4 regions of the Clostridium sp. 001 genome follow, and region 1 is predicted to be linked to each of the others. Evidence: riboswitches for the same ligand, from Rfam matches in the RefSeq annotation. Region 1 holds a riboswitch; each other region holds the start of a gene.

Region 1 (7,956 bases):
ATAGAGTAACGCCTTGAAGGGTTTCCACTAATACTCCGATTAGCGTCTTAATAAGTAAATATTAAGAGGTTGAAAGCTCGGTGAAGACGACTGAGAGCCACTGTAAGTAGATGAAATAATCCCTACACGAAATGCGAACTAGAGGTAGTCGAGTGGTGATAGGACGGGTGTCTATAAAATATCTATGGTTAGGATGTTGCTTAGCAACTGACAAAGTTGGGAATGTACAGGTCTAAACTACAAATATCTAGAAATGGATATAACACATATGTGTGGTAAGTGTGGATGAGTAAAATTAGTTACTATGAAAATCCATATAGTGTTATAGGCATTATCAAACTTACAGGCTTATACCAACAACCTAAGGATATATGTAAAGATAATAATAACGGAACAAGGAAAGCTTAGAATATGGAGGTTTTACTACCTATGAAGTAGTGGTAAGGAAAAGAGTATATCTATAACTTATCTTAATCTAAGTGATGGTGGTGGCATGAAGCAAAGATAACTATCGTAATGATAGATTAGTAATAGCCACTAGACAATTTGTTATATGAAAATTAAATACTGAATAAAACCAAGGTTCGAGTAAGACTAAGAGATGTTAAATCCGTTAAAGGAGAAAACAGACTTGGAGGAAAGCTTAAAATTAGAGAAAAGACAGTTACTAAGAAATAATGAATATTACACAATTCAAGGCACATTTGACAATCTGTATAATCAATCTTGTAACAATAAAAAGTTTACAGACCTAATGCAGTATATAACCTCTAAGAATAATATCTTACTGGCATATAGAAATATCAAGAAAAACAAAGGTTCAACAACATTTGGAACTGACAATCTTGATATAAGCTACTTCAAGGATATGAAAACAGACAAATTTGTTACACGTATCCGAAATAAACTAGCAGACTATATACCAAAAAGTATAAGACGTGTGGAAATTCCTAAACCAAATGGTAAAACTAGACCACTAGGAATACCATGTATCGAAGATAGAATTATCCAACAATGTATTAAACAAGTGTTAGAGCCTATATGTGAAGCCAAATTCCATAAACATAGTTATGGTTTTAGACCTAATCGGTCAACAAGCCATGCAATAGCAAGAAGCATGTATCTAATGAATATAAATAAACTACACTACGTAGTAGATATAGACATCAAAGGTTTCTTCGATAACGTCAATCATAGTAAATTAAAAAAACAAATGTGGAATTTAGGAATTCAAGATAAAAACTTGCTTAGCATAATTGGAAAAATACTAAAATCAGAAATACAAGGAATAGGAATACCAACAAAGGGTACACCACAAGGTGGCATAATTAGTCCATTGTTATCAAATATAGTTCTTAATGAACTGGATTGGTGGATTAGTTCACAATGGGAAACTTTTGAAACAAAACATAGTTACACACAAAATAACAAAGATAAAGCATTAAAGAAAACAAATCTCAAGGAAATATTCTTAGTAAGATATGCAGATGATTTTAAAATTTTTTGTAGAGACTATAAAACTGCACAGAAAATCTATAATGCTACAAAAATATGGTTAAAAGAGAGATTGGATTTAGATATAAGTCCTGATAAATCTAAGATAACCAACTTAAGAAAGAATTACACAGAGTTCTTAGGATTTAAACTAACACTAAAACCCAAGAGAGGTAAATATGTATGTCAAAGTAGAATGTGTGATAAAGCTAAAAAGAATACTGTTGACAAGCTAAAGAAGCAAATTAAGAAAATCCAAAAGCATTGCAATGGTATAGAAGTAAATAAATTGAATTCAATGATATTAGGAAGTCACAATTATTATAATAGTGCTACAAATGTATCATTAGACTTTAGAGAAATAAATTTCTTAGTTATAAAAACCTTGGAAATACGTTTAAGGAGTTATATATCAGATAAACCTAAGTTTTCGAAAACCTATGAACGGTTATATGGAAACTACAATGGAAAAATCAGAACGATTCATGATGTTACGATATTTCCAATCTATGGTTGTAAAACAAAACCACCTATGAGTTTTAGTCAAGATATCTGTAATTATACAAAACTTGGCAGAGAAAAAATCCATAAAAATCTTAGAGGCTATAAACACTTAATTAACCACCTACTAAGAACAACAAATGGAAATAAAACTGCTGAATTTGACGATAATAGAATATCTTTGATTGCTGGACAACAGGGTAAATGTTATATTACAGGGTTAGACTTGGAAATAGATAACATGGAATGTCATCATAAAAAACAAAAATGTGATGGTGGAACAAATGAATATAAAAATCTTGTTTGGATATGTGGAGAAGTCCACAAGCTTATTCATAGTACTAAACAAGATACTATAAACAAATATCTAGGTTTATTGTCCCTTGATGAAAAAGGGTTAAATCGTGTCAATTCTTTAAGAAAGTTAGTAGGAAATTCAGTTATTTTTAATTAGAAAGTAATAAATTGTTGGGGCGCCGTATGAGTTCGAAAGTCTCAAGTACGGTGTTAACTGGGGGAAAAGGTGGAGATAACATCAAAGTTTTACCTATCAGAACACTTATGCTAATTGAAAATATTATTTTACTTATGCTTATTTTGCTTTTATATATAATAGTATGGTATTACGTTGGAAGAAAAGTAAAAGGGGTATTTTTAAAGAAAAATAAAAATTTAAAAAAGAGACTGTACTGGATTGGATTTTGGTTCATAGCTTTTTCTTATATTATAAGTTCTATATTTAAAAGTGTTGTATCAGTAAACAACATATTAGCTTCACTATTAACACTAATAGGAGCAGTATCTCTAGACATTTTGTATTACTTACTTATATTATTTCTGCTCACGGATGTGGTAAAATTTATTTTAAAAAAGGTAGGGTTTAAGGGGAAAATTAGAAATTGTATAAGTGTCATATATGATGATGGAATTTCAATTTTTATAATAGTTTTAATTATTTTTTCCTTTGGCATGTGGAATGCCCTTCATCCAGTCATAACAAATTATAGTATAGATATAAATAAAAGTGCAGGTAAAATAAATTCACTAAACGTGGTAATGGTGTCAGATGTACACATGGGTATAATGATTAAGGAAAAAGGCATAGATAAAATGGTGAATTCCATAAATAAATTAAAACCTGACATAGTTTTCTTTTGTGGAGATATGGTTGATGAAAGTACAACTACAAAGTTAAAGAAATATTATGGACAAGCTTTTAAAAAGATAAACTCAAAGTATGGTGTATATTACATTACAGGAAATCATGAATATGGAGAAAATTTATCTGAAACAATTAGTTATATGAATGAAGCAAAGGTTAAAGTACTGCAAGATAAAGCAGTTAAAATAGACAATAGTTTTTATGTGGTAGGTAGAAAGGATGCTGATAGCGGCGAAAAGATAAAACCGCTAAAGGAAATTTTGAAAAATACAGACAAATCCCTACCTATTATAGAATTAAATCATAGACCGGTGGGTCTTGAGGAGGCTCATAAGGAAGATGTGGATTTACAGCTTTCGGGACATACTCACAGGGGGCAAGTTTTCCCTAATAATCTTATGACAAAGCTTATTTATGAAGATGACTATGGATATCTTAAAAAGGACAATTTTAATTTAATAGTTACTTCTGGTTATGGGACCTGGGGACCTCCCATAAGAATTGGAACAAAAGGTGAAATAGTAAATATTAAAATTAAGTTTAAGCACTAGGCAATGAAATATGAATAAGAAAAATGAGGCGAGTGAAACATATATTTTACTTGCCTCATTTTTCTTTAGGGGATGATTAAACTAATTATGTGTAATCTATTGTGAACTTAAGGTAGAATGGCAAATGAACGAACAGGGAAACCGGGTGCTTTTTGAGCTTTGGGAACTATGCTGAAGATTATTGCTCCAGTTGGAGGTACTTTGTCCAAATTGGTCATAACTTCAATTTGATAATGGTCTTCTTTTAATACATAATATTCTCCCTGAAATCCAGTTGCTTTTTGTTCTATTGGTGCATCTGTATCAAAGGTTTCATGTCCATTTGCTGCTATTTTGCGAGTCTCATATAAGAATTTGAGTGCATCAAATGACCATCCAGGATAGTGTTCATCACCTTTTTCATCAAGGTTTAAAAATTTGTCTTGATCAGGCCATCTTTTACTCCAGTCGGACCTAAATGCTACAAAAGCACCTTCTGGTATTTTACCATATTTCTTTTCCCATTCTAAAATATCATCTACTGTAAGTACGTAATCATTATTTTCTTTTACTTTTTCTGAAAGATCTATAACTACAAGAGGTAAAACAAGTTCTTGAAGTTCTAATTCATCAATGTATCTTCCGCCTTCTGCAAAATGTATTGGAGGATCAAGATGAGTTCCGTATTGTCCTGCAAATGTATATTGTTTTACAAAGAACCCATCTTTGTGAGTGAAAATAGTCTCAAATTTTGCAGGATTAAAGCTTGCAAATCTTGGGGTGTCCGGTCCAAATTCATGGGTAAGATCTACCCATTGGTGTTTTTTTAAATCACCTAAAGTATTCCATAAACTATTAGTCATAATATATAATCTCCTTCCAAATTAAATAGTATATTAATTAGCAACCTTCTCTTTAGAAGCTGCAGGTAAAACTGATCTTTTTTTATAAATAGAGGTAATACTAAAACCTACTATTATCCATGCCAAAACTATATAAGGAAATATATTATTAGGAAAGGCTGGTATAGGATAAATATTTGAATAAAAGGTAAATGCTAAAACAAGTAGAGCTACAACTGGTATAATAAGCTGCCATGTCCATATTTTTTTCTTTCCAAAGTATATAAGTGAACCCAAGCTTGTTATGAAGTAAGCAATAAGTAATGCAAGTGCACCTATTGTTCCTATATATCCAAATACTTCTACTCCATCATGCCTAAAAAGTGCTAAAACTGGAACTATTATTATTGCAAGTATGATGTTTAAAGCTACATAAGGAGTATGGTGTTTAGAGTGTACGCCAGAAAAAATTTGTGGAACATTACCATCTTTACTCATTGAATATAAAAGCCTTGAACCTGCAGTCATAGATCCTAAAGCAGTTGAAAAAGCGGAAATGCTGATAGCCAGCGTAATTAATATAGTAAATACACTTCCTATATAATTTTTAGAAAGGTCTACTATAGTAGATGGTGACTTTGTTAGAGCACCTATTCCTGAAGGCGATACTCCAAATCCTATAACCTCAGCATAACTTACGAATACGAATATAAGTCCGGTTACAACAACTGTACTTGCAATTGCAAGAGGTATTGATTTCTTAGGATTTTTACTTTCTTCACCAAGACTTGATGCCCCCTCAAAACCGCCAAAGCATAGTATTGCATATACGATTCCAGCACCATAATTTGAAAATTTATTTCCATTTCCTTTAAAAGGAACTAAACTTAATCCTTTTGTTGAACCAACTTTTACAAGAATGACCACTGAAAGCAATATTACGAGGAGGATTGATACAGCTTCTATGACAAGCATAATGTTTGTACTTAATTTTACATCACTATAAGATACAAACCATATAAATACCTCACAAATTAGTGCAAATATAATCCAGGATATGCTTATTCCAGTTAATTCTTTAATAAAGCTAGAAAAAAGAGATCCAAAAGCAGAAGAACATCCAGCAGAAAATCCTATATAGGTAAGAAGAAGAGCCCATCCTGATATTGAAGCAGCTTTTTTACCCAAAGATCTTTCTGTAAATGTATAAACCGAACCTGCAGATGGAAAATATTCATTGAATTTTATAAAAGATACGGCTACAAAGCCCATTAGTATAGTTGATATAACAAATACTGCACTTACAGAGTAAGATACTGTTGATGCCATAAGTCCTACATTCATTGACATAGCAAAAGTAGGTGCTATTATTGCAACTGAAAGTGCAATAACTTCTACAAAATTAAGTTGATTTTTTTTAAGGGCATTAATGCCTTTAGAGTTTTCTTTGCTCATATTGTTCACTCCTTAGCGAATAGGTTTTTACTTATATTTTTATTAATTAAATGGAAATCTTATCGGAATATTTGATTTGCGCAAATCGAATGGTTTATCTTATAGAAAAATAAGGTCATTTTTCTATAAGATAAGAAAAATGACCTTTTAATATCATGATATTAAAAATCAATTATCTCATCTATCAGAAATAATCTGCAGGAATTAACACCAATACATTTAAATGAAAATGCTGGTTGTTGGGTTTCATAGGGCCAGTCCCTCAACCTCTCTTGATAAGATTTTATTTAATTTAGTTAGTAGTATACTACCAAGATTGTCCTGTTGTCAATAACTTTTTTTGAAAGATTAAAGTTGTAATTTATATAATTGAACTATAAATAAGTTCCTAAATTTCTTTATAAATATACAATTTAAATGCTAAATTTGTCACAAGAAAGCACTACTTGTTTTTTAATGTCTGCTATGATAAAATTTAAGTTAAATTTAGATGCAGGAGGGAAATTATGACACATTTACTTGAGCCACTAAACAGTGGTAAATTAGTTTTAAAAAATAGATTAATTATGCCGCCTATGGCTACAGAGAAATCTGAAGATGATGGAAAAGTAAGTAGTAAGCTCTTAGAACATTATGATGAAATATCTAGAGGAGGATATTTATCACTCATTATAGTTGAACACAGCTTTATTGAACAAGAAGGAAAAGCTAGTAAAAATCAGCTTTCTGTTGCAGATGACAGTACAATAGAAGGTTTAAGAAAAGTAGCTGATACTATTCATAAAAACGGTTGCAAGGCAGTTATGCAGCTTAATCATGCTGGGAGTGCAACCACGGTGGCAGTTACAGGAAGTGTTTTAGTTGCACCTTCAGCTGTGGAAAATCCTTTTATGAAATCGGGTATTCCAAGAGAGCTTACTTATGATGAAATTCAAGATATAGTTAAAAGCTTTAAGGATGCTGCTGTGCGTGTAAAGGCGGCGGGTTTTGATGGAGTAGAAATTCACTCTGCCCATGGATATCTCTTAAATCAATTCTATTCTCCCCTTACAAACAAGAGAACTGATGAATATGGTGGAGATGATGTAAAGAATAGAATTAAAATTCATCTTCAAGTTATAAAGGCTGTACGTGAAGCTGTAGGAAATGAATTTCCAATTTTTATGAGATTGGGAGCTTCTGATTACATGGAAGGTGGAACTACACTTGAAGATAGTAAAGCTGCAGTTTGTGAATTTGAAAAAGCGGGTCTGGATGTTTTAGATATTTCAGGAGGATTTTGCAGATTTACTGTACCGGGAAATAACTCTCAAGGATATTTCTCAGAACTCAGTGGAAGCTTGAAACAGTTTGTATCAATCCCTGTTATATTAACTGGAGGCATTACAAAAGCTGAAGCTGCAGAGGAACTGCTTGTAGATGTAAAAGCTGATCTCATAGGTGTAGGAAGAGCTATGTATAAAGATTCTAGTTGGGCCAAAAGAGCCGTTGAAAGTTTTGAACATAGTAAATGCTAGTATGTTTTATATATAAGTGACTCAACTTTTGCACATAAGAAATTAACTTAATATAAGAACTTTGCGAAGCAATTTTTTTAAAGAACAAATAACAAAGTTTAAATATCAAATAAGGATAATTTTCTTCCTAACGTCAGAAAATATTAAAATTGTAGATTTGCTGAGGTACGAGGAAAATCACCTTTATCTGTTCTTTGTTCTTTAAACTTTGTTATTTTCAAAAGCTTTGCTTCGCAATATTTTAACTCCTGTTTTTATTATTCTAAAATTGTATTTTTGCTAGAGAAAGTATTTTTGAGGCAGTGGCGTCATCGGTAATAAGTGTGTTTATATACTTCCCACGCAGGGCTCCTAAGATTGCCTTGGCTTTAAATTTCCCTGCAGCAATACCTATTACATGGTTTACCCGGCGAATAGATGAAGTATCTATACCTATCACTTTTTGATTTATATCA
Region 2 (7,956 bases), 2.1 Mb from region 1:
CGGCAGGACTTACTTCTAAGCCGCACCATGCTCATTAAATATTTTATCTAACTTACGTGGATCGTTTCGCCTGCGACTAGCATCGACTTTCAACCACAGACCTAACTTGACTAATAAAATTATACTCTACTTTTTGCTCCAGTCAATACATTAATTTTTTTTGCTCCGTTTTTCAAAAGTTCTGCACAGCATGCAAAGGCTGTAGCACCAGTAGTTAAAACATCATCTATTAACAAAATTTTTTTATTTTTTATACTTTTTTTATTGCGTACCTGAAAGCTTTGTGACATATTACTCCATCTCTCTGTTTTGTCCAATCCTATTTGATCCTTTGTTTCCTTTATTTTTTGTAAGCAGCATATAACAGGCTTATTAGTATAACTCCCCAAACTGTTCGCCAAATATTCAGCCTGATTATATCCTCTCTTTTTCAATGCTTTCTTAGTCATAGGCACATATGTAAAAACATCAAAATCAATGTGATTATTAGCTATAATATCTCTCATACACTTTGCTATAACATCTCCAGCTTTAAAAGAACTCTTGTATTTTAATTTTATTATAAGTTCCATCATCGCTCCAGAATAATAAGCACTACTATAGCATTGAAATTTTTTATCATCATATCCAATTTCAAAACTGTCTTTACAAATTTTTATATTGCTTTCACAATCTTTACATATGGTTCTATCATCATATATATCCTTTTTACACAGTATACATCTTTCATCTCCACAATATATAAGCCCTAGTACACAATCCAATAAAAATCTTAAATTTTTAGTAATCCCATGTTCCATGCTTCCCTATTAAAATTGCTAGTTATACTCTTTGCTTTCTCAATCTCTTCTGTCTCTATATTAGAAACCAGTATAACCTCCTCTTTTAAGTTTTTTTCACCTCTTCCAACACTTCCACACAAATAAACAAATTCTTTATAAGTAAAGTTAATATCATCTGCAAAGTATACTATTAATTCTGAATTTTTTGCATTTAATACAGTTTCTTCAAAACAGTTAGTTATTAATATTGAGTTTTTGGCCTGTAAAAACTTATAGATCAATTTTTTATTCGTTTCCCCATTAGCAAAACATACTACATCCTGTGCTAAACTTCTACAATATTTATGCATATATGAAGCTACCTTTTCTATTTTACATTCGCTTGGTACATATATTATTATCTTCTTACCTATACTTATTGACCATTTTAAATAGTCGTATACCAAAAAAGGCATTTCTTTATTCATATTTAGTCTAGTAAGTATATTTCTCGGTTCGATTATTAATCCTTCATTCTTAGCAGGCAAAAATATCTTTTTACTATTTTCAACTATACTTTCTATAGAATATATTATGACTTTACTATCCTCATGAGTTAATTTGCTAATTAATTTGCATATCTCGTACTTATTGTATAATGAAAAACTACTTATATCATCATATATGATTAATTCAAACTTTTTTTCCAATTTTGCTGCATTTTCAAAATTACATATCTGCAATTTACAATTTAAATTACTTTTACATCCTTTTACATAAGCATAATCTGTAAAATGTGTATACTTTTTTATATCTTTTATTATATCCACATTGCCCATTTTTTCATTAGTAATATAAACAATATTTTTATTTTGTCTTATGTATTTTTCAATAACTTCCAGAAAAATTTCAGTAGAATTATAAGGAACCGAGATGCAATTTAAAAAAGTATCTTTAGTACCGCTCCATTTTACTATATTCTCACTTATTTTTTTTCTCTCATTAATAAGACATGCTTCATTCCACAGTAGCATTTGTTTCACTCTCCATTATATCCATTATTCTATATTTTAATAACGAATACCTTTCAAAGCTTTTATTATTATTTATCATAAAATTTAAGGCTTTTAAACTCCCCACAAGTATTACCATCTGTTTTGCCCTAGTTATAGCCGTATACAATAAATTTCTATTCATAAGCAGCGGCGGACCCATAAACATAGGTATAATAATTACCGGGAATTCACTACCTTGACTTTTATGTATGGTTATTGCATAAGATAAATCCAACTCATCTAAGTACATACTATCATATACAACTCTTTTTTCTTCATCAAACACAACTATCACTCTATTTTTTTCTTCATCTATATCTTCTATATATCCAAAGTCACCATTAAAAACACCCATTCCACTTTCCTTGTTTTCTTCTGAAATATCTTCCCATTTTAAAGTATAATTATTTTTAATCTGCATCACTTTATCTCCTACCCTAAAAGTCATGTCTCTAAACTTTTTTTCTCTCTTATTGGGACTTTTAGGATTTAGAACTTGCTGAAGTTTTTTATTTAAATTTGATACTCCCAAAATTCCCTTTCTCATAGGAGATAGTATTTGAATATCCTCTATTTTATTCCAACTACTATTAAAACTTGGTAACCTTTTATCTATTAATCCTACTAGTGTGTCTAATATATCCGAAGGATCTTGACATTTTATAAAATAAAAATCCTTATTCTTTTTGTTTAAAATAGGCATCTCTCCAGAATTTATCTTATGCGCATTAACTATAATCATACTCTCTTTTGATTGCCTAAATATCTCTTTTAATCTAACTACTTTAATACATTTACTGTCTATGAAGTCTCTGAGCACATTTCCAGGGCCTACAGATGGAAGCTGCTCTGCGTCCCCTACTATTATTAACCTAGTTCCCATAGATACAGCTTTCAATAAGTTATTCATAAGCACTATATCTATCATAGAAGCCTCATCTATAATAACTACATCGCATTGCAGTGGTGATTGCTCTCCTCTTGAAAAAAATAAAGCTTCTTCATCACTTCCCACTCCCATTTCAAGAAGTCTATGTATGGTCTTTGATTCTCGTTTTGTAGATTCTGACATTCTCTTTGCTGCCCTTCCCGTAGGAGCACCCATTAAAACTTTAAGCTTTGATTTTTCAAATAATCTAATTATGCAATTAATTATTGTAGTTTTACCTGTTCCAGGACCTCCTGTTATTATCTCCACTCCATTTTCAACTGCTCCCCTAATAGCTTCTTTTTGAGAAACAGCAAAGTTCATATTATTTTCCTTCTCAAAATCTTCTATCTCTTTATCTATATTAAAATCTATATCCTTATATTTAGTAAAAGCTAACATCAATATTTTTCTAGTTACACTCAATTCACAATAATAGTAGGTCATAGAAAATACACATACTTTATCTTCCCACTTCTCCAATTTTATCTTTCCATTTACAGAACTTTCATATATGTTTTCTTCCAGTTCTTTTTGAGTTATATGGAGTATGTCAACACCTTCTTTTATAAGGTTATCTATAGGCATATACGTATTTCCCAAGCTGCAAAACTTATTCACCAAATATCTTATTCCACTTTGTATTCTAAATGGAGAATTATTTTCTATTCCAAGGCTTCTTGCTATCTTATCTGCCGTTTTAAAACCTATACCACTTATTTCTTCTGTAAGGGTGTATGGATTTTCTTTCACAATACTTATAGAATCTGCTCCAAATTTTTTATGTATTTTAACACACTGGCTAGGAGTTATTCCGTAAGTTTGCAAAAATATCATTATATTTCTCACTTCATTTTGTTTAGAATAAGATTCCTCTATTAAAGCTATTTTTTTTGCTCCTATACCTTCTATTTCTTTTAATCTTCCTATGTTATTATCCAATATTTGAAGGGTATTTTCACCAAACTTCTCTACTATTTTCTTTGCTGTTACTGGACCTATTCCTGATATTATTCCAGAGGCCAAATATCTCTCTATGCCAATAGTAGTGTTAGGTATTATTTCTTCAGAAGCCTGAACCTTAAATTGATTTCCAAACTGAGGATGAAGAACCCATTCCCCTACAGCCTTCAAATTTTGTCCTTCAATTATATTAGGTATACATCCTACTATAGTTACTACATCTTTATTTTCTCTTATTTTAGCAACTACATACCCATTATCTTTATTTTGAAATATTATACTTTCTACAATTCCTTGTAATTCTTGCATAGAATCTCTCCTACCCCTATTTGCAAACAAAATCATATATTTATAAATAATTATACCACATTAAACTTTGTCTTAATCCAACATACTAAAAAAGCTCTATATCATGTTACAATATAGAGCTTTTCATTATTTACATATATTTTTTTATTTCTTCAACCTTATCTAATCTTTCCCAAGGTACATTAATATCAGTTCTTCCAAAATGTCCATAAGCGGCAACTTGCCTGTATATAGGTCTTCTAAGATTTAAATTTTTTATTATAGCAGCTGGTCTCAAATCAAATACCTTATTCACTATATCTACTATTTTTTCTTCCGGTATATTTCCTGTACCAAAAGTATCTACAGTTATAGATACAGGCTTTGCTACACCAATAGCATAAGCAAGTTGTATTTCCAACTTATCTGCAATACCTGCAGCTACTAAATTTTTTGCTACCCATCTTGCAGCATAAGCAGCAGATCTATCAACCTTGGTTGGATCTTTACCAGAAAAAGCACCCCCGCCATGTCTTCCATAGCCACCATAAGTATCTACTATTATCTTCCTTCCTGTAAGTCCAGAATCTCCCTGGGGACCTCCAACAACAAATCTTCCTGTTGGATTTATGAAATACTTGGTTTTATAATCTAAAAACTCTCGTGGTACAACAGGTCTTATTACATTGTTTATTATGTCTGTTTCAATTTGTTTTCTAGTTACCATTTCATCATGTTGAGTAGATACTACTATGGTATCAACTCTAACTGGTTTATTGTCTTCATATTCTATAGTAACTTGAGTTTTTCCATCTGGTCTTAGATAATCTAAAACTTTATCTTTTCTAACCTGCGCTAATCTCTTTGCAAGTTTGTGAGCAAGACTTATTGGCATAGGCATGTATTCTGGAGTTTCATTTGTAGCAAATCCGAACATCATACCCTGATCTCCAGCGCCTATAGCTTCTATGGCCTCCATTTCACCTTCCTTGGCCTCTAAGGCTTTATCAACCCCCATAGCTATATCCGATGATTGTTCATCAATTGAACTTATTACTGAACAAGTATCACAATCAAATCCATATTTAGCTCTAGTATATCCTATTTCTCTTACAGTATTTCTAACTATTTTTGAAATGTCAATATAACAATTAGTTGATATCTCACCCATAACTAAAACCATACCTGTAGTAGTTGCAGTTTCACACGCTACCCTTCCATAAGGATCTTGTTCCAATATGGCATCTAAGATAGCATCTGAAATCTGATCACACATCTTATCTGGATGGCCTTCTGTAACTGATTCAGATGTAAATAGTTTTCTCATTTTCTATACCTCCCATGTAAAAACATACTTTTCTTACAATAAAGTGAATTAATTCTATTGCATTAAATGCTAATTCAAATCCTATATTCACAATATAAACTGAAATACCTAAAGTGGCACGTCAATTAAAAAAACCTCTTCGATAAGAAGAGGTTAAATAACTTAACTACTCTCTTATCTTGCAGAATCCTGCAGGAATTGGCACCTTGGTGATTTTCACTGGTTGCCGGGTTTCATAGGGCCTTGTTCCCTCCGCCTCTCTTGATAAGAGCTATAATATAATTTTTTCATCTGTTAAGATTATATAATTTTTATAAAACAAAAAACACCTAAAAGTGCCTTTATATTTATGGTGGAGGAAGATGGATTCGAACCATCGAAGTCACTGACAACAGATTTACAGTCTGCCCCCTTTGGCCACTCGGGAATTCCTCCGCATTTGGTGCTGGCAGTAGGAATTGAACCCACGACCTACTGATTACAAGTCAGTTGCTCTACCTGCTGAGCCATGCCAGCTTATTCTATTATTATTCTAAATGGTGGGCACAATAGGGCTCGAACCTATGACCCTCTGCTTGTAAGGCAGATGCTCTCCCAGCTGAGCTATGCGCCCTTATATTTATGGTGGAGGAAGATGGATTCGAACCATCGAAGTCACTGACAACAGATTTACAGTCTGCCCCCTTTGGCCACTCGGGAATTCCTCCATGTTTGGTGCTGGCAGTAGGAATCGAACCCACGACCTACTGATTACAAGTCAGTTGCTCTACCTGCTGAGCCATGCCAGCTTATTTTATTATCCTACGTTCCTTAAAACAAGAACGCACTCAACGTAAATTAGTATACAGTTTTATTCACTTATTATCAAATTTAATATATGATTAAATTTTAATATTACATATCTCTTTCTCCATATTTCTCTATATTTCTTTCAAAATCATATTCACTTAATTTAGCTTTAATAATTTATATAAAGTCATCATATAAATTATATATAGTGTTCTTCGCAAGTACATACATAAAAGAAGGTGAATATATTGAATAAAGCAAAAAGTAATTATAAAGATCCCTTAGCATATTATAAACTTGCCTATTTTTTGAAAAATTACATTAATAACGATACCATAATTGTATGTATTGGTACCGATAGATATATAGGGGATTGCCTGGGTCCCCTAGTAGGTACACTTTTAAAATGTAAGCATTTTCCTCTACCTGTCTACGGTACAATTTCAGATCCTATACATGCTTTAAACATTGAAAGCAAACTGAATAAAATAAATTTACTTCACCCGCATAAAAACATTATAGGAATAGATGCTTGTTTAGGTGATCTAGAAACTATAGGCGATATTCAAGTAAGAGACTTTCCCGTTCATCCTGGCAAAGGTGTAGGAAAATCTCTCCCAGATGTAGGAAATTCCTCAATAATAGGGATAGTTGATTCAAATAGCAATGAAGATTTATTTAATAATACCAGCAGTAATATACGTCTTAATTTAGTTTTAAGTATGGCTGAAGTAATACTTTATTCATTAATTCATTCATATTATCTATATTACAACAATATTTTTACCGATATTTAACTATATCCAACATTTTAGTATCTATAAGAAAATTAAAATCTAACTTATTAAAAAATACATAATACTAAATAAGTTAGATTTTGTTCTTTGTTTTAATCTATTAATGTTATATCATCACCACTAAAAACTACTTCCATTTTGTCTAAATATTCAAGTACTTTGCCTGTACCTAGTGCTACACATGATACTGGTTCTTCTGCAACATAAACGGGTACATTAGTTACTTTTTGTATTAAATTACTCAATCCATTTAAAAGTGCACCTCCACCAGTCATAAAAATACCTTTATCAGCTATATCAGCTGATAATTCTGGCGGCGTTTTTTCCAGTACTGCACGAGTTGTATCTGCTATAGAATTTACAGTTTCTTTTAGTGCTATTCTCATTTCCGCAGAAGATACCGTTATATTTTTAGGAAGCCCTGTAATTAAATCACGACCTCTTATTTCCATACTTACTTCTTCATCTCTATCAAAAGCAGATCCTATTTTTATTTTTAAATCTTCTGAAGTTCTTTCCCCAATCATCAATTTATGTTCTTTTCTTACATATTTCATTATGGCTTCATCGAACTTATCACCTGCAACTTTGATGGAAGACCTTACAACTATTCCTCCAAGTGAAATTACTGCTACATCAGTTGTGCCTCCACCTATATCTATTACCATATTTCCACTTGCCTTAGTTATATCAATACCAGCTCCTATAGCTGCTGCTAGTGGTTCTTCAATTAAAAACACCTTTTTTGCACCTGCATTTTTAGCCGCATCAATTACAGCTCTTTTTTCAACTTCAGTAGCTTCACATGGAACGCAAACAACTATTCTTGGTGAAGATATTCTATTTTTACCACAAGCCTTGCTTATAAAATACTTCAACATTTTTTCCGTTACATCATAATCAGATATAACTCCATCTTTTAATGGACGAATGGCAACGATATTACCAGGCGTTCTACCTATCATCTGCCATGCTTCTTCTCCTACAGCTAGTACTCTATTTTTTATCTTATCTATGGCAACAACTGAAGGTTCCTTTAAAATTACCC
Region 3 (7,956 bases), 2.0 Mb from region 1:
ATGTTACATCAATTCCTAATTTCTTTAAAGTTACTGAAAACAATTCATAAGTTCCACCATAAAGTGTGCTAGCTGCAACTATATTGTCACCTGCACTTGCCACATTTAATACAGCGTAAAGTATTGCTGCAAGTCCGGAAGATGTAGCAAGACCTGCACTGCCGCCTTCAAGGGCTGCTACCCTTTGCTCAAATACATCTTCTGTAGGGTTCATTATTCTGGCATAAACATTTCCAGGTTTTTTAAGCTGGAAAAAGTCTGCTGCTTCATCGGCATCTTTAAATACAAAGGATGTAGTCTGGTAGATTGGAACTGCTCTTGCACCTGTAGTTGGGTCAGGCACCTGGCCTGCATGTACTTGTAATGTTTCAAATGATAACTTTCTTTCTTCACTCATTGGTTATTCCTCCTAATACTTTTTTTAATATTTTGGACGAAACTTCTATAACCTGGCAGAATAAAAAAATCTTCTTGTAAGATAAGTTACAAGAAGATTCTATCTTCATGCTTCTCATCTTTCAGGTTTACACCTGCTGGAATTAGCACCGTTGAATGAAAATGATCATTCAGGTTGCTGGGCATCATAGGGCCAGTCCCTCTGCCACTCTGGATAAGAAGTTCCGTATTCGATTGAGAAAATCATACCAGACATAGATAAGGTTTGTCAATAGAAAAATAAAAAAATATTTAGAAAATTTTATCTGATAGCTACCTACTGTAATACTCCCACTTCTATCAAAGTGGGAGAAATAAAGTTTTAAAGAGAGAGTGACTATCATTAAATCAAAGATTTGGAATATCTGCTTTTCCCACTAAGTAAGATTCATTGATATTACGAATTATAGTAAAATAGTCATGTAAATAGTATTGACAATTGATAGTTAAAGTATTAATATTAAAGCACTTTTATCACGAGAGGTGGAGGGACTGGCCCAGTGAAACCCAACAACCGGCACTAAAGTGCATCGGTGCTAATTCCTGCAGAATAAAACAAATTCTGAAAGATAAGGAAAGTTGATTTTGTCAAATTTAAAGTTGCTTTTCTGATTGAAGGGCAGCTTTTTTGTATAATTTAATAAAAATGTATTTCGCAGTTTAAAAAAATTGCAAAGCAATTTTTTACAAGTTAAGAATTAATAATGAAAAATTAATAGTGAAGGATGATTTTTAGCTGTCGCAAAAAATCCACATTAACTATTAATTCTTCATTCTTAACTATTAATTAAAAAAGTTGAGTAAATAAATATTAATTTTAAATAATATTAATGTATATTTATACAATCATAAAATATTAAATAATTTGATGTATTGTAGAAAATTTGTTTAAAGTTTAAAATTTTATACAAGAAGTAATGGATTAAATAATTTGAACATGAAACTTGTATTTGAAAAAGGAGTGCAGCGAATGTTATTTAAAGATTTATTAAATAAGTTTAACGACAAATTTGTTTTTTTTGATGGAGCTATGGGAACCATGCTTCAAAGAGCAGGGCTTAAAGTAGGTGAACTTCCAGAAACATTAAATATCACAAATTCAGAGATCATAAGAAAAGTACATAGGGAATACTTAAATGCAGGATCAGATATCATAATAACAAATACTTTTGGTGCCAATGAACTTAAGTATAGTTCTTCTGATTATACAATAAAAGATGTAATTACAGCTGGAGTAAAAATTGTAAAGGAAGAGGCAAAGGATAAATTAGTAGCACTTGATATAGGACCTACAGGACAGGTTATGGAGCCTACAGGGAGTTTAAGTTTTGAATCTGCATATGAATTGTTTAAAAGTCAGGTTATTATAGGGGAAAAAGCGGGAGCAGACATAATCCTAATAGAAACTATGTCTGATTTGTACGAAGCAAAGGCAGCTATTCTTGCAGCAAAAGAAAATAGTTCTCTTCCAATATTTTGTACAATGACTTTCCAGCAGGATGGAAGAACTCTAATGGGAACAGATCCGAAAACTATGGTATTTGTGCTTGAATCGTTGGGGGTGGACGCCCTTGGAGTGAATTGTTCCTTGGGACCGGAAGAATTGCAAGATATTGTAGATGAAATCTTAAAGTATTCTTCTATACCCGTTATAGTTCAGCCTAATGCAGGACTCCCAAAGTATGATGGTGAAAATACGATTTATGATATAACTTCAGATGAGTTTGCAGAAAACGTAGTGATTATGGCAAAAAAAGGAGTTAGGTTTTTTGGAGGATGCTGCGGAACAAGTCCTGAATTTATAAAAACTATGGTAGAAAGTTTGAAAAATACAGTACCTTTAGAGATAAAAGAAAAAAATTATACCGCAGTGTGTTCAGCTAGGAATACTGTGTTTTTAGGTAATAGGATAAAATTTATAGGAGAGAGAATTAATCCTACAGGTAGAGATATTTATAAGAAAGAGCTTAAAGAAAGAAAGGTAAATTTTATACAGAAAGAAGCAGTGCAGCAAAAAGAAGAAGGGGCGCATATACTTGGACTCAATGTAGGACTTCCTGAGATTGATGAAGTTGAAACTATGAAAGAAGCAGTAAAGGCAATACAAAAAGTAGTACAATTGCCTATAGATATAGATAGTCCAAATCCTAAAGTTTTAGAGGCTGGAGTTAGGGTTTATAACGGTAAACCTATAATAAATTCAGTAAATGGTAGAAAAAAGTGTATGGAAGAAGTATTTCCAATAGTAAAGAAGTATGGAGGCTGTGTTATAGCACTTACTATAGATGAAAATGGAATACCTGATACCGCAGAGGGGAGGGTAAAGATTGCAGAGAAGATAATCAAAACTGCTGAAAACTATGGCATCAAGAGAAAGGACATAATAGTTGATTGTCTTACGTTAACTGCATCTGCCCAGCAAAAAGAAGTTCTTGAAACAATAAAGGCTATAAAGATTTTAAAGGAACAATTTGGAGTAAAAACTACCCTTGGAGTAAGCAATATATCCTATGGACTACCTAGAAGATGTATATTAAATAGAACTTTTCTTGCACTTGCCCTTCAGGCAGGACTTGACTTGCCAATAATAAATACAGCGGATAAAGGTGTGAAAGATATTATTTCAGCTTTTGAGGTATTGACAAACATAGATAAAGAAGGGAAGGAATACGTAAAAAAATATAGCAGTAAATCTGAAGGCGAAAAAGCAAAATGGGGAAGTGATATTCCTAATTCAGGTGAAAATGATAAAAATCTAAAACAGGCGATTATTGATGGAATGGAAGAGGAAGCAGTAGAGCTAACTTGTAAGCTCTTGAAAAGTAAGAAGTCAGTAGATATAGTAAATTCCCATATAATCCCGGCGCTAGATGAGGTGGGCATACAATATGAGAACAAGGATATATTTTTACCACAGTTAATACAATCAGCTGAAACTGTAAAGCAATCTTTTGAAATAATAAAGAAAGATATGCTTAAAAATGGCGAAAATAAGATATCTAGGGGAAAAATAGTACTTGCTACTGTTAAAGGAGATATACATGATATAGGAAAAAATATAGTTAAAGTACTTTTGGAGAACTATGGATTTGAAGTTATAGATTTGGGAAGAGATGTAGATATTAGCGAAGTAGTAAATGCTATAATAAAAAATAATGTAAAGTTAGTAGGGCTCAGTGCACTTATGACAACTACCGTAAGCAATATGAAAAAGACTATAGATGCTATAAGAGATAAGGGGCTTCAATGTAAAGTTGTAGTAGGTGGAGCAGTATTAAATCAAAATTATGCAGATATGATAGGTGCAGATTATTATGCTAAAGATGCTAGAGAAACTGTAAAGATAGCAGAAGAATTATTTTCAGTTTAGAATAAAAATAATTTTTATGGAATATTTGATGTGTTTAATATACAATAATATGTAAGAGAGATAATATAAAAATAGGTTTTGGGAGATATAAAAATGGGTGAGAAGATTAATAAAAAAGATGTTAAGTATGTACCAGAAATAAGAGGAGTACTTAGAGGACATATGATAAATTTTCCTGGTGTAATAAGAGAGGCCAGCGGCATAATAGTTTTTGGAAAGAGGATAAAATCTTTTGCATTTACTACGGATATAGCAGTTATAAAAAATATAGATGCAGATGCTATTTTAGCAGTTTATCCTTTTACACCCCAATCAGTTATAACAGAGTCATTAGTTACAGCTTCTGATGTACCTATATTTTGCGGTGTAGGGGGTGGACTTACTACAGGAAAAAGAGTTGTAAACTTAGCATTAAATGCTGAATTTACTGGAGCTATGGGGGTAGTCTTAAATAGTCCTACACCTAATGAAATTGTAAGAGCTGTTAGAGAGGCTATCGACATTCCTATTATAGTTACAGTAGTATCTGAAAGAGATGATATTCAAAAGAGAATGGAATCGGGAACTTCCATATTAAATGTATCTGCAGGTAAGAATAGTGCTTCTCTTGTGAGAAAAATAAGAGAAAAATATAAGGACATTCCTATTATAGCTACAGGGGGAAGGACTAAGGAAAGTATAGAGGAAACTATAGAAGCAGGTGCAAATGCTATTTCCTATAGTCCTCCTTCTACGGCAGAATTGTTTAAGGGAACTATGGAAAAGTACAGGAATATGTAATAAACAGAGTTCTTGGCATCAGATGGAGTTTTGACTCCACCTAATGCTTATTAACAGGATTCTTAGTGCTTCAGCACTTAGAAGGCGTTATCCTTTAGGAAAAATCGTTATCCAGGGACGTAGCTGCTCTTTACTCCAACTTGGAGAAGTGGGAGTATTAGAGCAGGTAGTCATCGGATAAACAGGGGCTGCTTCACTAGTTAACTAGTATGTCAGCCCTCTTATTTTTAATTAGCTTAACTTTTGCAGTTTAAAAATATATAAGAATACAATAAAATACTATGAAAAAGCAAAAAAGGTATTGAATAAATATAAAAATAAATGTATAATTATTTATATATTTAACCTAAGGAGTTAAAAATAATAATTATAGAAAAGGGGAAAAAAAATGAAGAAGTTAAAAAAGACAATAATTGTAATGTTGACAATTGTTTTTGCAGCTGCTTTATTTGCAGGATGCGGGAGCAGTAACAGTAATAGTGGAGATGGACAAAAAGGACAGAATGCTTTAGAGAGGGTAAAAAAAGCAGGAGTTCTAAAGGTAGGTCTTGAAGATTCTTTTCCACCAATGGAATTTAGAGATAACCAAAACGTACTTAAAGGTTTTGATATAGATATGGCAAATGCCATAGGCAAAAAGCTGGGAGTAAAGACTCAATTTGTATGTACTGAATTTAATGGAATAATTTTAGCACTTAACTCTGGAAAATTTGATGTTATAATATCAGGACTTAGTATTGACGAAAAGAGAAAAAAGCAAATAGATTTTTCAGAGCCTTATATACAAAATGCACAAATTATAGTTACTAAAACTGGAAATGAAGCAATTAAGACTTCAAAAGATTTAGCTGGAAAGAAAGTAGGAGTAGGACTTGGTACAACTAGTGAAAAAGTTGTTCAAACGTTACAAGGCATAAAAGAAGTTAAAAAATATGATAAGACTACAGAAGAACTTCAGGATTTATTAATAGGAAGAATTGATGCTGTTATAGTAGATGAACCAGTTGGAAAATATTATATATCTAGCCCTGACAAGAAAGGAAAATATACAGTACTTAATGAAAAACTTACCAATGAGCCTATGGGAATAGGATTTAAAAAGGGAGACAAGGAACTTGAAACATCAGTACAAAAAGCATTAGATGAGTTAAAAAAAGATGGAACAATGTCTAAAATCTCTACTAAATGGTTTGGAGAAGATATATATAAATAGTATATGCAAAAAGAAAGTGGGTAAGGTAAGTGAACATAGAATTTATTAAAAATATATTACCTATTTTATTAAAGGGTAGTGTAATGACAATTGAACTTACAGTAATCACCTTGATATTAGGAACTATGCTTGGAGTATTTTTGGCACTTTTGAAATTGTCTAAAAATATTGTATTAAAATTAGTATCAAGTTTTTATACATGGATATTTAGAGGAACGCCTTTACTTTTGCAGCTATTTTTCTTCTACTATGGATTACCTTTTATTGGAATAGAGCTTACTCCTTTTACTGCAGCTATATTAGGACTTGGATTAAACTGTGGTGCATATATGGCTGAGATAATAAGAGGTGGAATACAATCCATAAACAAAGGACAGTTTGAAGCAGCAAAAGCTCTTGGATTTAGTTATGTAGAGACTATGAGAAAAATTATTTTACCACAAACTTGGAAGATAATAATACCACCAGTAGGAAATGAATTTATATCCATATTAAAGGATACTTCATTGGTATCTACTATAGCTATGGTTGAACTTATGAGGTCGGCTCAGCAGATATATGCAAGTAGCTTTGATCCAATATCTGTATTTTTAACTGCAGCAATATTGTATCTTATAATGACAACTGTATTTACAACTGTATTTGGAATATTCGAAAGAAGATTGGCCATTTACAGTTAGAAATTAGAGTAATTTTAAGTGGAGGTTTGATTTATGGAAAATGCTATTTTAAATAATGGCGAAAATTTAGATAAAAATGAATATATGATAGAAGCATCTAATTTAACTAAGAGTTTTAATAATCTTTTAGTTTTTAAAGATTTAAATGTGAAAGTAAAGAAAGGTGAGGTCCTTGTAGTTATAGGGGCCTCAGGATCAGGGAAAAGTACACTTTTAAGATGTCTAAATCATCTGGAGGAATTGGATAGTGGAACTATAGTTATAGAAGGGGATAAGCTAAACCCTAAGGACAAAAAAATGCTTCGAAAAATAACTACAAAGATGGGAATGGTTTTCCAAAATTTTAATTTGTTTCCACATATGACAGCTGTTCAAAATGTTATGGAAGCTCCACTAGTTGTAAAAAGAGAAAAAAAGTCAGAGGTTTTACAAAGAGCTAAGCAACTTTTAAGTAAGGTGGGACTTGCAGATAAGATGGAATATTATCCATCTAAACTCTCAGGTGGACAGCAGCAGAGGGTTGCTATTGCGAGGGCTCTTGCAATGAATCCGGATATAATGTTGTTTGATGAACCAACATCAGCCTTAGATCCTGAACTTGTGGGAGAAGTTTTGAATGTAATGAAGGATCTGGCTAAGGAAGGTATGACAATGGTAGTAGTAACTCACGAAATGGGGTTTGCCAGAGAAGTAGCTGATAGGGTTATATTTATGGATGGAGGAAAGATAGTTGAAGAGGGGACTCCAGAGGAAGTATTTTCACATCCGAAAGAAGATAGAACTAAGGAATTTTTAAATAAAGTTTTAAAATAAAAAGCCAGTATTTTAGCTGTGATTTTAATTACTTTTATTTGTTTAAGCTGTTTATTAAAATTTAAATATATATGGAGGGCGAATTCATGAAAGATAAAGTTGTGTTAGCATATTCAGGAGGATTAGATACATCAATTATTATTCCTTGGTTAAAGGAAAATTATGACTTAGAGGTTATTGCAGCTTGTATAAATGTAGGACAAGATGATGACATGGAAGAAGTAAAAAAGAAAGCCATTAGAACAGGGGCCTCTAAAGTATATATTGAAGATTTGAAAGAAGAATTTGTAAAAGACTATTTATTTAAGGCAGTAAAGGCCAATATATTGTATGAGGATGCGTATTTTTTAGGTACATCTCTTGCAAGACCACTTATGGCTAAGAGATTAGTTGAAATAGCTCATGCAGAAGGAGCAAAATATATAGCTCACGGATGTACAGGAAAGGGAAATGATCAGGTACGTTTTGAGGTTGGAGTAGCAAGTTCTGATCCTACAATAAAGATAATAGCACCTTGGAGAATATGGGACATAAAGTCCAGAGAAGATGCTATAGATTATGCAAATTCAAAGGGAGTAGATGTTCCTGTAACTAAGGAAAAAATATATTCAAATGATAAAAACATTTGGCATGTAAGTCATGAAGGTGGGGATTTGGAAGATCCA
Region 4 (7,956 bases), 2.3 Mb from region 1:
ATTTAAATTAGCTAAATTGTTATAAAAGGTTTCTCCACCATGACCTTGACTGCAAGCAGACACCATTATTATTACACCGCCATCCCTGCAATTGGCTTCAGCTGCTGCCATCCCCTTAACAGATTGATATATATTTTGATCAAGTGGATACCCTCCATTAGTAGAAATAGAAATATCACCTACTAATTTACTCACTTTTGATAAATTATGCACAAATTCACAGCCTTTTACATGGGCATCATTCGTATCTCCTGCAAAAGCATTTATTATCTTTTTATCTTCATCTAGTGCTACATTTATTATGAAAGCCAATCCTGCCTTTTTAGCTGCATATAGCATGTCCTTATGAACAGGATTACCCTTTAAATTTCCAACTCTTGCAGAAGGATGTGCTACAAATTCAGCACAGTGATTTGCCAGGATGGTCTTGGCAGAGGCTATTCCAGGCAGTACACTTTTTCTACCTCCTGAAAAGCCAGCAAAACAATGTGATTCTATAAACCCCTCTGCAATTAGAAGATCTGCTTCAACTGCAAGTTTATTTACTATAAGTTCACCACCAGATGGTAATGTACCGATTTTTACCAGATTGTCTTCATTCTGCGCATCATGTACTACTATCTTTTCATTTTTTACTATATCTTCTCCATATTTATCTATGAGTTCCCGCCTAGTAGTAGCTCTATGAAGACCTGTAGCTATTAATATAGTAATATTAGCATCAGAATTTGTACTCCTTATTCTTCTCAAAAGTGCAGGCATAATAATTTTACTAGGAACAGGTCTTGTATGATCGCTGCTTATTATAACTATATTTTTTTTATTCTCAGCCAATTGTTCAAGTCTTGGTGAGCTTATAGGATTATCAAGGGCTTTTTCCACTATTTCCAATTGACCAAGCTCTGCTTTATATTGGTTTGCTTTTGATTCAAGTACCCCAAGTAAGTTGTTGTCATCTATTTCAGCTTCTATTATTTTTTTATGGTATGGTAATTCTATTTTAGCCATTCTAATTTCCTCCCATAAATATATTTTTAAAGTGACTCTACAATAATTACTTTACCAAACAAATAATTATTTGTTTAGCTTTTTATATATAAGATTTCCTATAGTTTGAAGTACCTGGACAAAAATTATGAGTATTATTACAGTGTATACCATTATGTCAGTTTGAAATCTATAATATCCATACTTTACTGCCACATCTCCAAGTCCACCTCCGCCTACTGTACCTGCCATAGCTGAACATCCAACTACACTTATTACAGTGAGTGTTATACCAAGCACTATAGATGGCAGTGCCTCTTTAATCATAACTTTAAATATTATCTGCATATTACTTGCACCAAACGATTTTGCAGCTTCTATTATTCCCGGATCTATTTCTTTAAGTGAAGATTCAATTACCCTCGATGCAAAAGGTGCTGCTGCTATTGTAATAGGAACTATTGCTGCTGTTGTACCTATGGTTTTTCCAACAATAAGCTTTGTAAAAGGAAAAATTGCTATCATAAGTATTATAAAAGGAAATGATCTCAATAAATTTACTATTACATCCAATACCTTGTAGACTACTTTATTAGGCTTTAATCCACCAGGTTCAGTTACAACTAGCAAAATAGCAGGTATAAATCCTATAATTACTGCAAGTATTGTAGAAACTATAACCATATAAAATGTTTGTCCAATAGCAGGAAGTAGTATTTCCTGAAATGTTTCACTAAATCCCATGTTTACTCTACCTCCCAGTTAACATTTTTTGAAGAAAGATAATTACATATACTTTCCTTGTCTTTATCATTTACATTTATAACCAGACTTCCTAAAACATCACTGCGGAATCTTTCAAGTTTTCCCCATACTATAGAAAACTTTATATTCAAATCTATAGCCATAGAGGTTATTAAATTGTCCTGGCTTATTTCCTTAGGAAAGAATATTCTTATGTTTATACCTTCATCTGGAAGTAAACTATCATTTCCAAGCAGCTTCTTTAGATTTTTTCCTGGTTTTAAAAATATTTCTTCTACATTTCCAGAAGTTTTGATTTCACCTTCATCTATAATAGCGATTTTACTACATATTTCTTTTATAACTTCCATTTGATGGGTTACAACTACTATGGTTATTTTAAATTCATTGTTTATTTTTCTCAAAAGCTCAAGTATTGACTTAGTAGTATTTGGGTCAAGTGCAGATGTGGCTTCGTCACAAAGTAGTATACTTGGATTTAGCGCCAAAGCTCTTGCAATAGCTACTCTTTGCTTTTGTCCACCACTTAATTCAGACGGCATGCTCTTTGCTTTATCACTAAGGCCTACTAAATTTAATAATTCCTTTACCCTAGTTTTTATTTTACTTTTTTCTAATCCCCAGACTTCAAGTGGAAGTGATATATTATCATATACATTTTTTCTGTTTAATAAATTAAAATTTTGAAATATCATTCCCAAGTTTTTTCTAAAAGTCCTTATTTCTTTACCTTTTAAGTCTTTTACTTCTTTACCCATTACCTTTATGCTTCCTGTGTCATAGCTTTCAAGACCATTCAAGCACCTTAAAAGTGTAGATTTTCCAGCACCACTGTGGCCAACTATTCCAAATATTTCACCTTCTTGTATATGAAGATTTATACTTTTCAGCACACTTTTATTGTTAAAACTTTTGCCTACATTATTAATATCTATCAATATTCTTTACCCTCCCATATCAATTTTAAGAAAAAATAAAAGCCTGAGAAAAATCTCAGACTTAGTTAACTTAAAATTTCTCTCATCTTTCAGCTATCGCTGCAGGATTTAGCACCATTATACACTGTACTGGTTGCTGGATTTCATAGGGCCCGTTCCCTCAATCACTCTTGATAAGTTCAAGATTTATATTTAATTATGCTTTTAATTATAGACGTGACCATTTATTATGTCAATACACCCTATCTAAAAATGTTATAATTGTCTTAACTCAAAAACTCTGGAGGAATACCTATGAACAAAAATATAAACATTTTAATAGTAGAAGATGATACAGATATAAATAAGTTATTATGCAGGATACTAGAAAAAAATAATTACAATGTCCGCGGGGCTTTTTCAGGTACTGAAGCTGAAATGTGCATTGAAAAATATGACTTTCAGCTAATTTTACTTGACTTGATGCTCCCTGGTATTACAGGAGAAAAGCTTATAGAAAAAATACGAAAGATTAAAACTATGCCTGTCATTGTAATATCTGCAAAAACAGCTCAAGAAACAAAAATTCAAGTTTTAAAACTAGGAGCAGATGATTTCATATCAAAACCTTTCGATGTAGAAGAAGTACTGGCAAGAGTTTGTGCACAACTTAGAAGATATATGATATTTTCAAACTCAAATGAAAAACAAAACATATTAACCTATAAAAATATGACCTTAGATCGGGAAAATCACAAAGTTTTTATAAGTTCTCAGGAAGTAATATTAACTATAAGGGAGTTTTGTATACTAGAACTTCTAATGTCTTACCCCAAAAAAGTATTTACAAAAGCTAATTTATTTGAACATGTATGGAAAGATAAATTTATAAGCGATGATAACACCATAAATGTGCATATGAGCAACCTTCGCTCTAAAATAGCTAAAATTGACCCGGACACAGAATACATACATACCGTTTGGGGAATAGGTTTTAAGATGAAAGATTAAACTTAATGATTTCTTAAGTTTTTCTTTAATGTATCTTGCTGATTTTGTTCTAATATAAAATCAACAAGAAAATGGAGGTTGATATCATGAATGATTTAGTACTTCATACAAAAAATCTTACTAAAAAATACAAAAATCACAAGGCACTTGATAATGTAAATATTAAGATAAGTAAAGGTGACATATACGGTCTTGTAGGCAAAAATGGCGCTGGCAAGACAACCCTTATGAGAATAATAACAGGTCTTTCTTTGCAAGATAACGGTGATATAGAATTATTTTCAAAAACAAGCAAAGACGAATTAAACAAAGAGCGAATGAGAACAGGATGCATAATAGAAACACCCAGCTTTTTTCCTTATCTCTCAGGCAAAAAAAATCTTGAATACTATAGAATTCAAAAAGGAATTCCTGAAAAAGACTGTGTGGATAAAGTACTTAATACAGTAGGTCTTTCGGATACAGGTAATAAAAAATTCAAACATTATTCTCTTGGCATGAAGCAGCGTCTTGGCCTGGCCCTAGCTTTAATTGCAAGTCCAGATTTTTTAATTTTAGACGAACCTATAAATGGTCTTGATCCTGTTGGTATAGTGATGTTTAGAGATATATTAAAAAAATTAAATAGAGAAAAAAGTACAACTATATTAATTTCGAGCCACATTTTAGGGGAACTTTCTCAGCTTGCCACCACTTATGGCTTTATAGATAATGGGAAACTCATAGAACAAATTTCCGCAAAGGACTTAGAGGAAAAATGCAGGGAATATTTGTCGGTAAAAGTAGACGATGCAGCTCATGCTTCTCTTATACTTGAAAAGAATTTAAACTGTACTTCCTATCAAGTGCTTCCTGAGAACGAAATTAAGATTTTTAAATACCTGGATAAGCCTGAAATGGTAAGTGAAGCTTTTATAAAAAATGGCATTAAAGTATATTCCATAAGTAAGACATCTGCAAATTTAGAAAATTACTTCATGGATTTAATTGGAGGTGGCATCAATGCTTAATTATATAAAAGCTGAACTTTACAAAGGTTTAAATAGACTTTCTTATAAAGTTACTCTATTAGTCTTAGTTTTACTATCAGTGAGCGCAAATGCACTATTTACAGGTCCTAAGGTCACAGCTTTGGAATCTATGTATATGGCCATGAGCTGTCTTCCTGCAGTAGCTTTTCTAGTTATGATGTATATTGATGTCACAGAAGAGTTAAAGGATAAAACCTTAAGAAATGTAATGGTTTCAGGCTTATCAAGAGAAAAACTATATATTTCAAAAGTAATTATTCCTATAATTATATCTTTTATAACCTGCACATTGGTATTAATTTTTTTTGTAGGAAGCACCTTTTTATTTCTTAAACCCGGAAATTTAAGCCCTGTAATTTTAATAAACTTATCATTAAGGATTTTATGCGCCATACCGCTTTATATAGCTGCAATTAGTTTTGGTGTATTCCTCAGCTTTATTTTAAAAAATCAATATGCATTTGCCTATACTTATGCAGCTATATTTGCTTTAATGGGCAATTTTATAAAATTACTTTGTGCACTTGTATCCAATAAATTTTATGGAATTTACAACCTTTTAATTACTACTAACATAAGTGTACTAACTCCAATAAAAAATCCAAACTTAACTTCACTGCAAATGCTCCACTCTGCAGGACTGGGATTTGCATATACTATTATTTTTACTATAATAGGTATTATAATATTTAAAAAAATGGAAATCAAATAACTTGAAAGGGTGATACATATGTACTTGTTTATTATAATTTTATTAGGAATTTTAGCAGGTATAAGTATCACCCTGCTTTTTCTTACAAAAAGTGAGATCAAACATATAACTGGCAGCCTGAAGAAAATAAACGACATAGATACAAACCAAAAAGTGACATTGTCCTTTCAAAACCGCAGTCTTCAAAATTTAGCCCGGGAAATAAATAAAAATATAGACAAAAAACAGCAGACAGAAGTAAAGTACAAACATATGGACATGGAGCTCAGGCAGGCTATAGCAAATATTTCCCATGACCTGCGTACTCCTCTTACCTCCATTATAGGATATATTCAACTTATAAAAAGTGATGACCTATCAAAGGATGAAAAAAATGAATATATAGACATCATACTAAACCGTGCAAAATCTTTAAAAATGCTTATAGCAGGTTTTTTTGACCTATCAAGACTTGAAGCTAATGAATATGCTTTTGAATTAGAGTCTATCTCACTTTCAAATATACTCTGTGAACTAATAGCATCTTTTTACAACGATTTTACAAATAAAGAAATTGAACCTTTAATTGAAATTGATGAAAGTGTACCTGAAATTATAGGGGATGAAAATGCAATAAGACGTGTATTTTCAAATCTCATTCAAAATGCTTTAAAACACGGTGATAAGTTTATTTCCGTATCTCTAAAAAAGGATGAAAATTACATTGTAACTTCATTTACAAATAATGCTAATAACTTAAATCCAGATGATATAGATCACCTATTTGAAAGATTTTTTACAGGAGATCGAACGAGAACAGGCAAAAACACTGGATTGGGTCTTGCCATAACAAAAGCCTTGGTTGAACAAATGGGACATAGCATTACTGCTAATTTTAAAGACAACAAACTAAGTATAATTATAAAGTGGAAAATTTCTTAATTTAAATTTGATATAAGGGGGCTCGCCCCCTTATAAGCATTTTTTCATCATTTCAAGAGCTTCTACATCAGTCTTATCGTATATTTTTATAGATCGTACAAGCTCCTTATAAGCTAGTTTTGGATATCCATTTTTATAATAAAGTTTTCCCAGATATAATAAAACATCCTGATTCTCAATTAAGTTTAAAAGTTGAAGACCCTTTTCAAATTCATCAAAACAATTTATTTTTAACAAAATGGCAAGCAGATTAAATATAAGTTCACAGAAATCCTTTGAATCCTCAGTATCTTCTGAGAGGTCTGTACACTCTCTTCCTTCCAATAAATCCTTAAACTTCATATATATCATATACTTTTTATTGTCAGGTATATCCTTAGGCTCATCTGTCAATACGTCTTTAGTGGATACGGTGTCATCAAAGGTATTGCAAAGTATAGTATAATAAAAAGCCTTATCTATAAATTCCTCTGAACTTATCTTTTTTAGAAAGCCATAAGCGTCCTTAAATTTTTTCTGATAAAACAAACAAACTCCCTTATAGTAATATATTTTAGACCTGTTAATTTCATCTTTACATATTCTATCAGCTCTATCTGCATATTCATATGCAATATCAAACTTATTTTGACCATAAAATACATCTGATAAAACTAAATATATATTTGGATCCGAACTTTTATCAACATAACCGTCAAACCTAGATTTCATTTCATTTACAGAAGCCTTTTTAGCCGCCATTATTTCACAGAATTTATAAATAGCCTTCACATATCCTGGTTTCATCTTTAATATCTTATCACAATAATAAAGGGACGAGTCATTATCTCCTAGATATAAATATATGCTGCACAAAACCATATAGCTTCTATAGGAGCCCACTCCAACTAATTCATTTATCTGAATAGGAGGTTCCCCCATCTTAATACATTTTTTTAGTGAACTTATGGCCTTAAGATACTTTTTTTTACTAATAAAAGTATTGCCTCTTATAAATTCTAAGTCTGTAAAATTAGGATAATATTTTAACCCTTGATCAACAAACTTATATTCTTCTGCAAAATTTTCAAGTATTTGATTACAGGAAACAATCCTCAATATGAGTTTAGAACTAAAGCCTTCCATTGGATTAAACTGTTCATAGCTTTTCATATAGTATTTCAATGCCTTTTTATAATCTTCTTTAGCATAGTACTCATTTCCCATATTAAATAACATAAATCCATTGTGAGGATGCTTATCCAGCTCCTTTTGAATTATAGCCATATTTCTCTGCCTTTTATCTTTGGATTTCACAATTTCATTTAAATATCCATAATGATAAAATCTTATATTTTCAATTTTTATATCATCCTTACTAATAATGTGCTCTGGTGGAGGTATAAGCTGTTCATGTATGTCACCTACAAACTTGTACCCTTTTCTATTTTTCACAAGTCTTACATTCAAATTAAGGGTAACATCACCGCTGCTTATATTATCTCCTGAATAGCTTAAAGTTTGCATAAAATATACATTAGTTTTGCTATTTTTATCGTTAGTTAATTTAAGAAGCTTATTTGTATCCTCTTTTTCAAATTCATCATCTGCATCCATTATAAGAATCCAATCT

What was found. A riboswitch is a leader RNA that binds a small molecule or an ion and turns the genes downstream of it on or off. The one in region 1 is predicted to bind S-adenosylmethionine.
Region 2: it holds a riboswitch for S-adenosylmethionine, as region 1 does, so the genes downstream of both, metK (methionine adenosyltransferase) here and B5S50_RS02155 (APC family permease) in region 1, are expected to answer to the same signal.
Region 3: it holds a riboswitch for S-adenosylmethionine, as region 1 does, so the genes downstream of both, B5S50_RS14405 (homocysteine S-methyltransferase family protein) here and B5S50_RS02155 (APC family permease) in region 1, are expected to answer to the same signal.
Region 4: it holds a riboswitch for S-adenosylmethionine, as region 1 does, so the genes downstream of both, B5S50_RS13275 (methionine ABC transporter ATP-binding protein) here and B5S50_RS02155 (APC family permease) in region 1, are expected to answer to the same signal.

The regions. Positions count from the first base shown of each region.
Region 1 covers NZ_CP020473.1:501,235-509,190, reverse strand. Annotated here, with positions in the region: gene B5S50_RS21765 (hypothetical protein) at 286-408, shown strand; gene ltrA (group II intron reverse transcriptase/maturase) at 632-2,449, shown strand; gene B5S50_RS02165 (metallophosphoesterase) at 2,557-3,708, shown strand; gene B5S50_RS02160 (cyclase family protein) at 3,816-4,550, opposite strand; gene B5S50_RS02155 (APC family permease) at 4,584-5,984, opposite strand; SAM riboswitch class I at 6,159-6,266, opposite strand; gene B5S50_RS02150 (NADH:flavin oxidoreductase) at 6,491-7,501, shown strand; gene B5S50_RS02145 (sugar-binding transcriptional regulator) at 7,764-7,956, opposite strand, start outside.
Region 2 covers NZ_CP020473.1:2,591,609-2,599,564, reverse strand. Annotated here, with positions in the region: gene B5S50_RS12145 (ComF family protein) at 120-800, opposite strand; gene B5S50_RS12140 (hypothetical protein) at 773-1,795, opposite strand; gene B5S50_RS12135 (ATP-dependent RecD-like DNA helicase) at 1,779-4,016, opposite strand; gene metK (methionine adenosyltransferase) at 4,147-5,322, opposite strand; SAM riboswitch class I at 5,494-5,593, opposite strand; tRNA gene B5S50_RS12125 (tRNA-Tyr) at 5,673-5,757, opposite strand; tRNA gene B5S50_RS12120 (tRNA-Thr) at 5,763-5,838, opposite strand; tRNA gene B5S50_RS12115 (tRNA-Val) at 5,860-5,935, opposite strand; tRNA gene B5S50_RS12110 (tRNA-Tyr) at 5,945-6,029, opposite strand; tRNA gene B5S50_RS12105 (tRNA-Thr) at 6,035-6,110, opposite strand; gene yyaC (spore protease YyaC) at 6,360-6,908, shown strand; gene B5S50_RS12095 (rod shape-determining protein) at 7,001-7,956, opposite strand, start outside.
Region 3 covers NZ_CP020473.1:3,094,565-3,102,520, forward strand. Annotated here, with positions in the region: gene B5S50_RS14400 (O-acetylhomoserine aminocarboxypropyltransferase/cysteine synthase family protein) at 1-397, opposite strand, end outside; SAM riboswitch class I at 509-617, opposite strand; SAM riboswitch class I at 904-1,011, shown strand; gene B5S50_RS14405 (homocysteine S-methyltransferase family protein) at 1,406-3,805, shown strand; gene B5S50_RS14410 (hydrolase) at 3,899-4,585, shown strand; gene B5S50_RS14415 (ABC transporter substrate-binding protein) at 4,974-5,798, shown strand; gene ehuC (ectoine/hydroxyectoine ABC transporter permease subunit EhuC) at 5,828-6,478, shown strand; gene B5S50_RS14425 (amino acid ABC transporter ATP-binding protein) at 6,512-7,291, shown strand; gene B5S50_RS14430 (argininosuccinate synthase) at 7,378-7,956, shown strand, end outside.
Region 4 covers NZ_CP020473.1:2,831,143-2,839,098, reverse strand. Annotated here, with positions in the region: gene larA (nickel-dependent lactate racemase) at 1-1,008, opposite strand, end outside; gene B5S50_RS13280 (methionine ABC transporter permease) at 1,075-1,731, opposite strand; gene B5S50_RS13275 (methionine ABC transporter ATP-binding protein) at 1,734-2,690, opposite strand; SAM riboswitch class I at 2,770-2,870, opposite strand; gene B5S50_RS13270 (response regulator transcription factor) at 2,985-3,680, shown strand; gene B5S50_RS13265 (ATP-binding cassette domain-containing protein) at 3,767-4,690, shown strand; gene B5S50_RS13260 (ABC transporter permease subunit) at 4,683-5,423, shown strand; gene B5S50_RS13255 (HAMP domain-containing sensor histidine kinase) at 5,442-6,344, shown strand; gene B5S50_RS13250 (glycosyltransferase family 2 protein) at 6,375-7,956, opposite strand, start outside.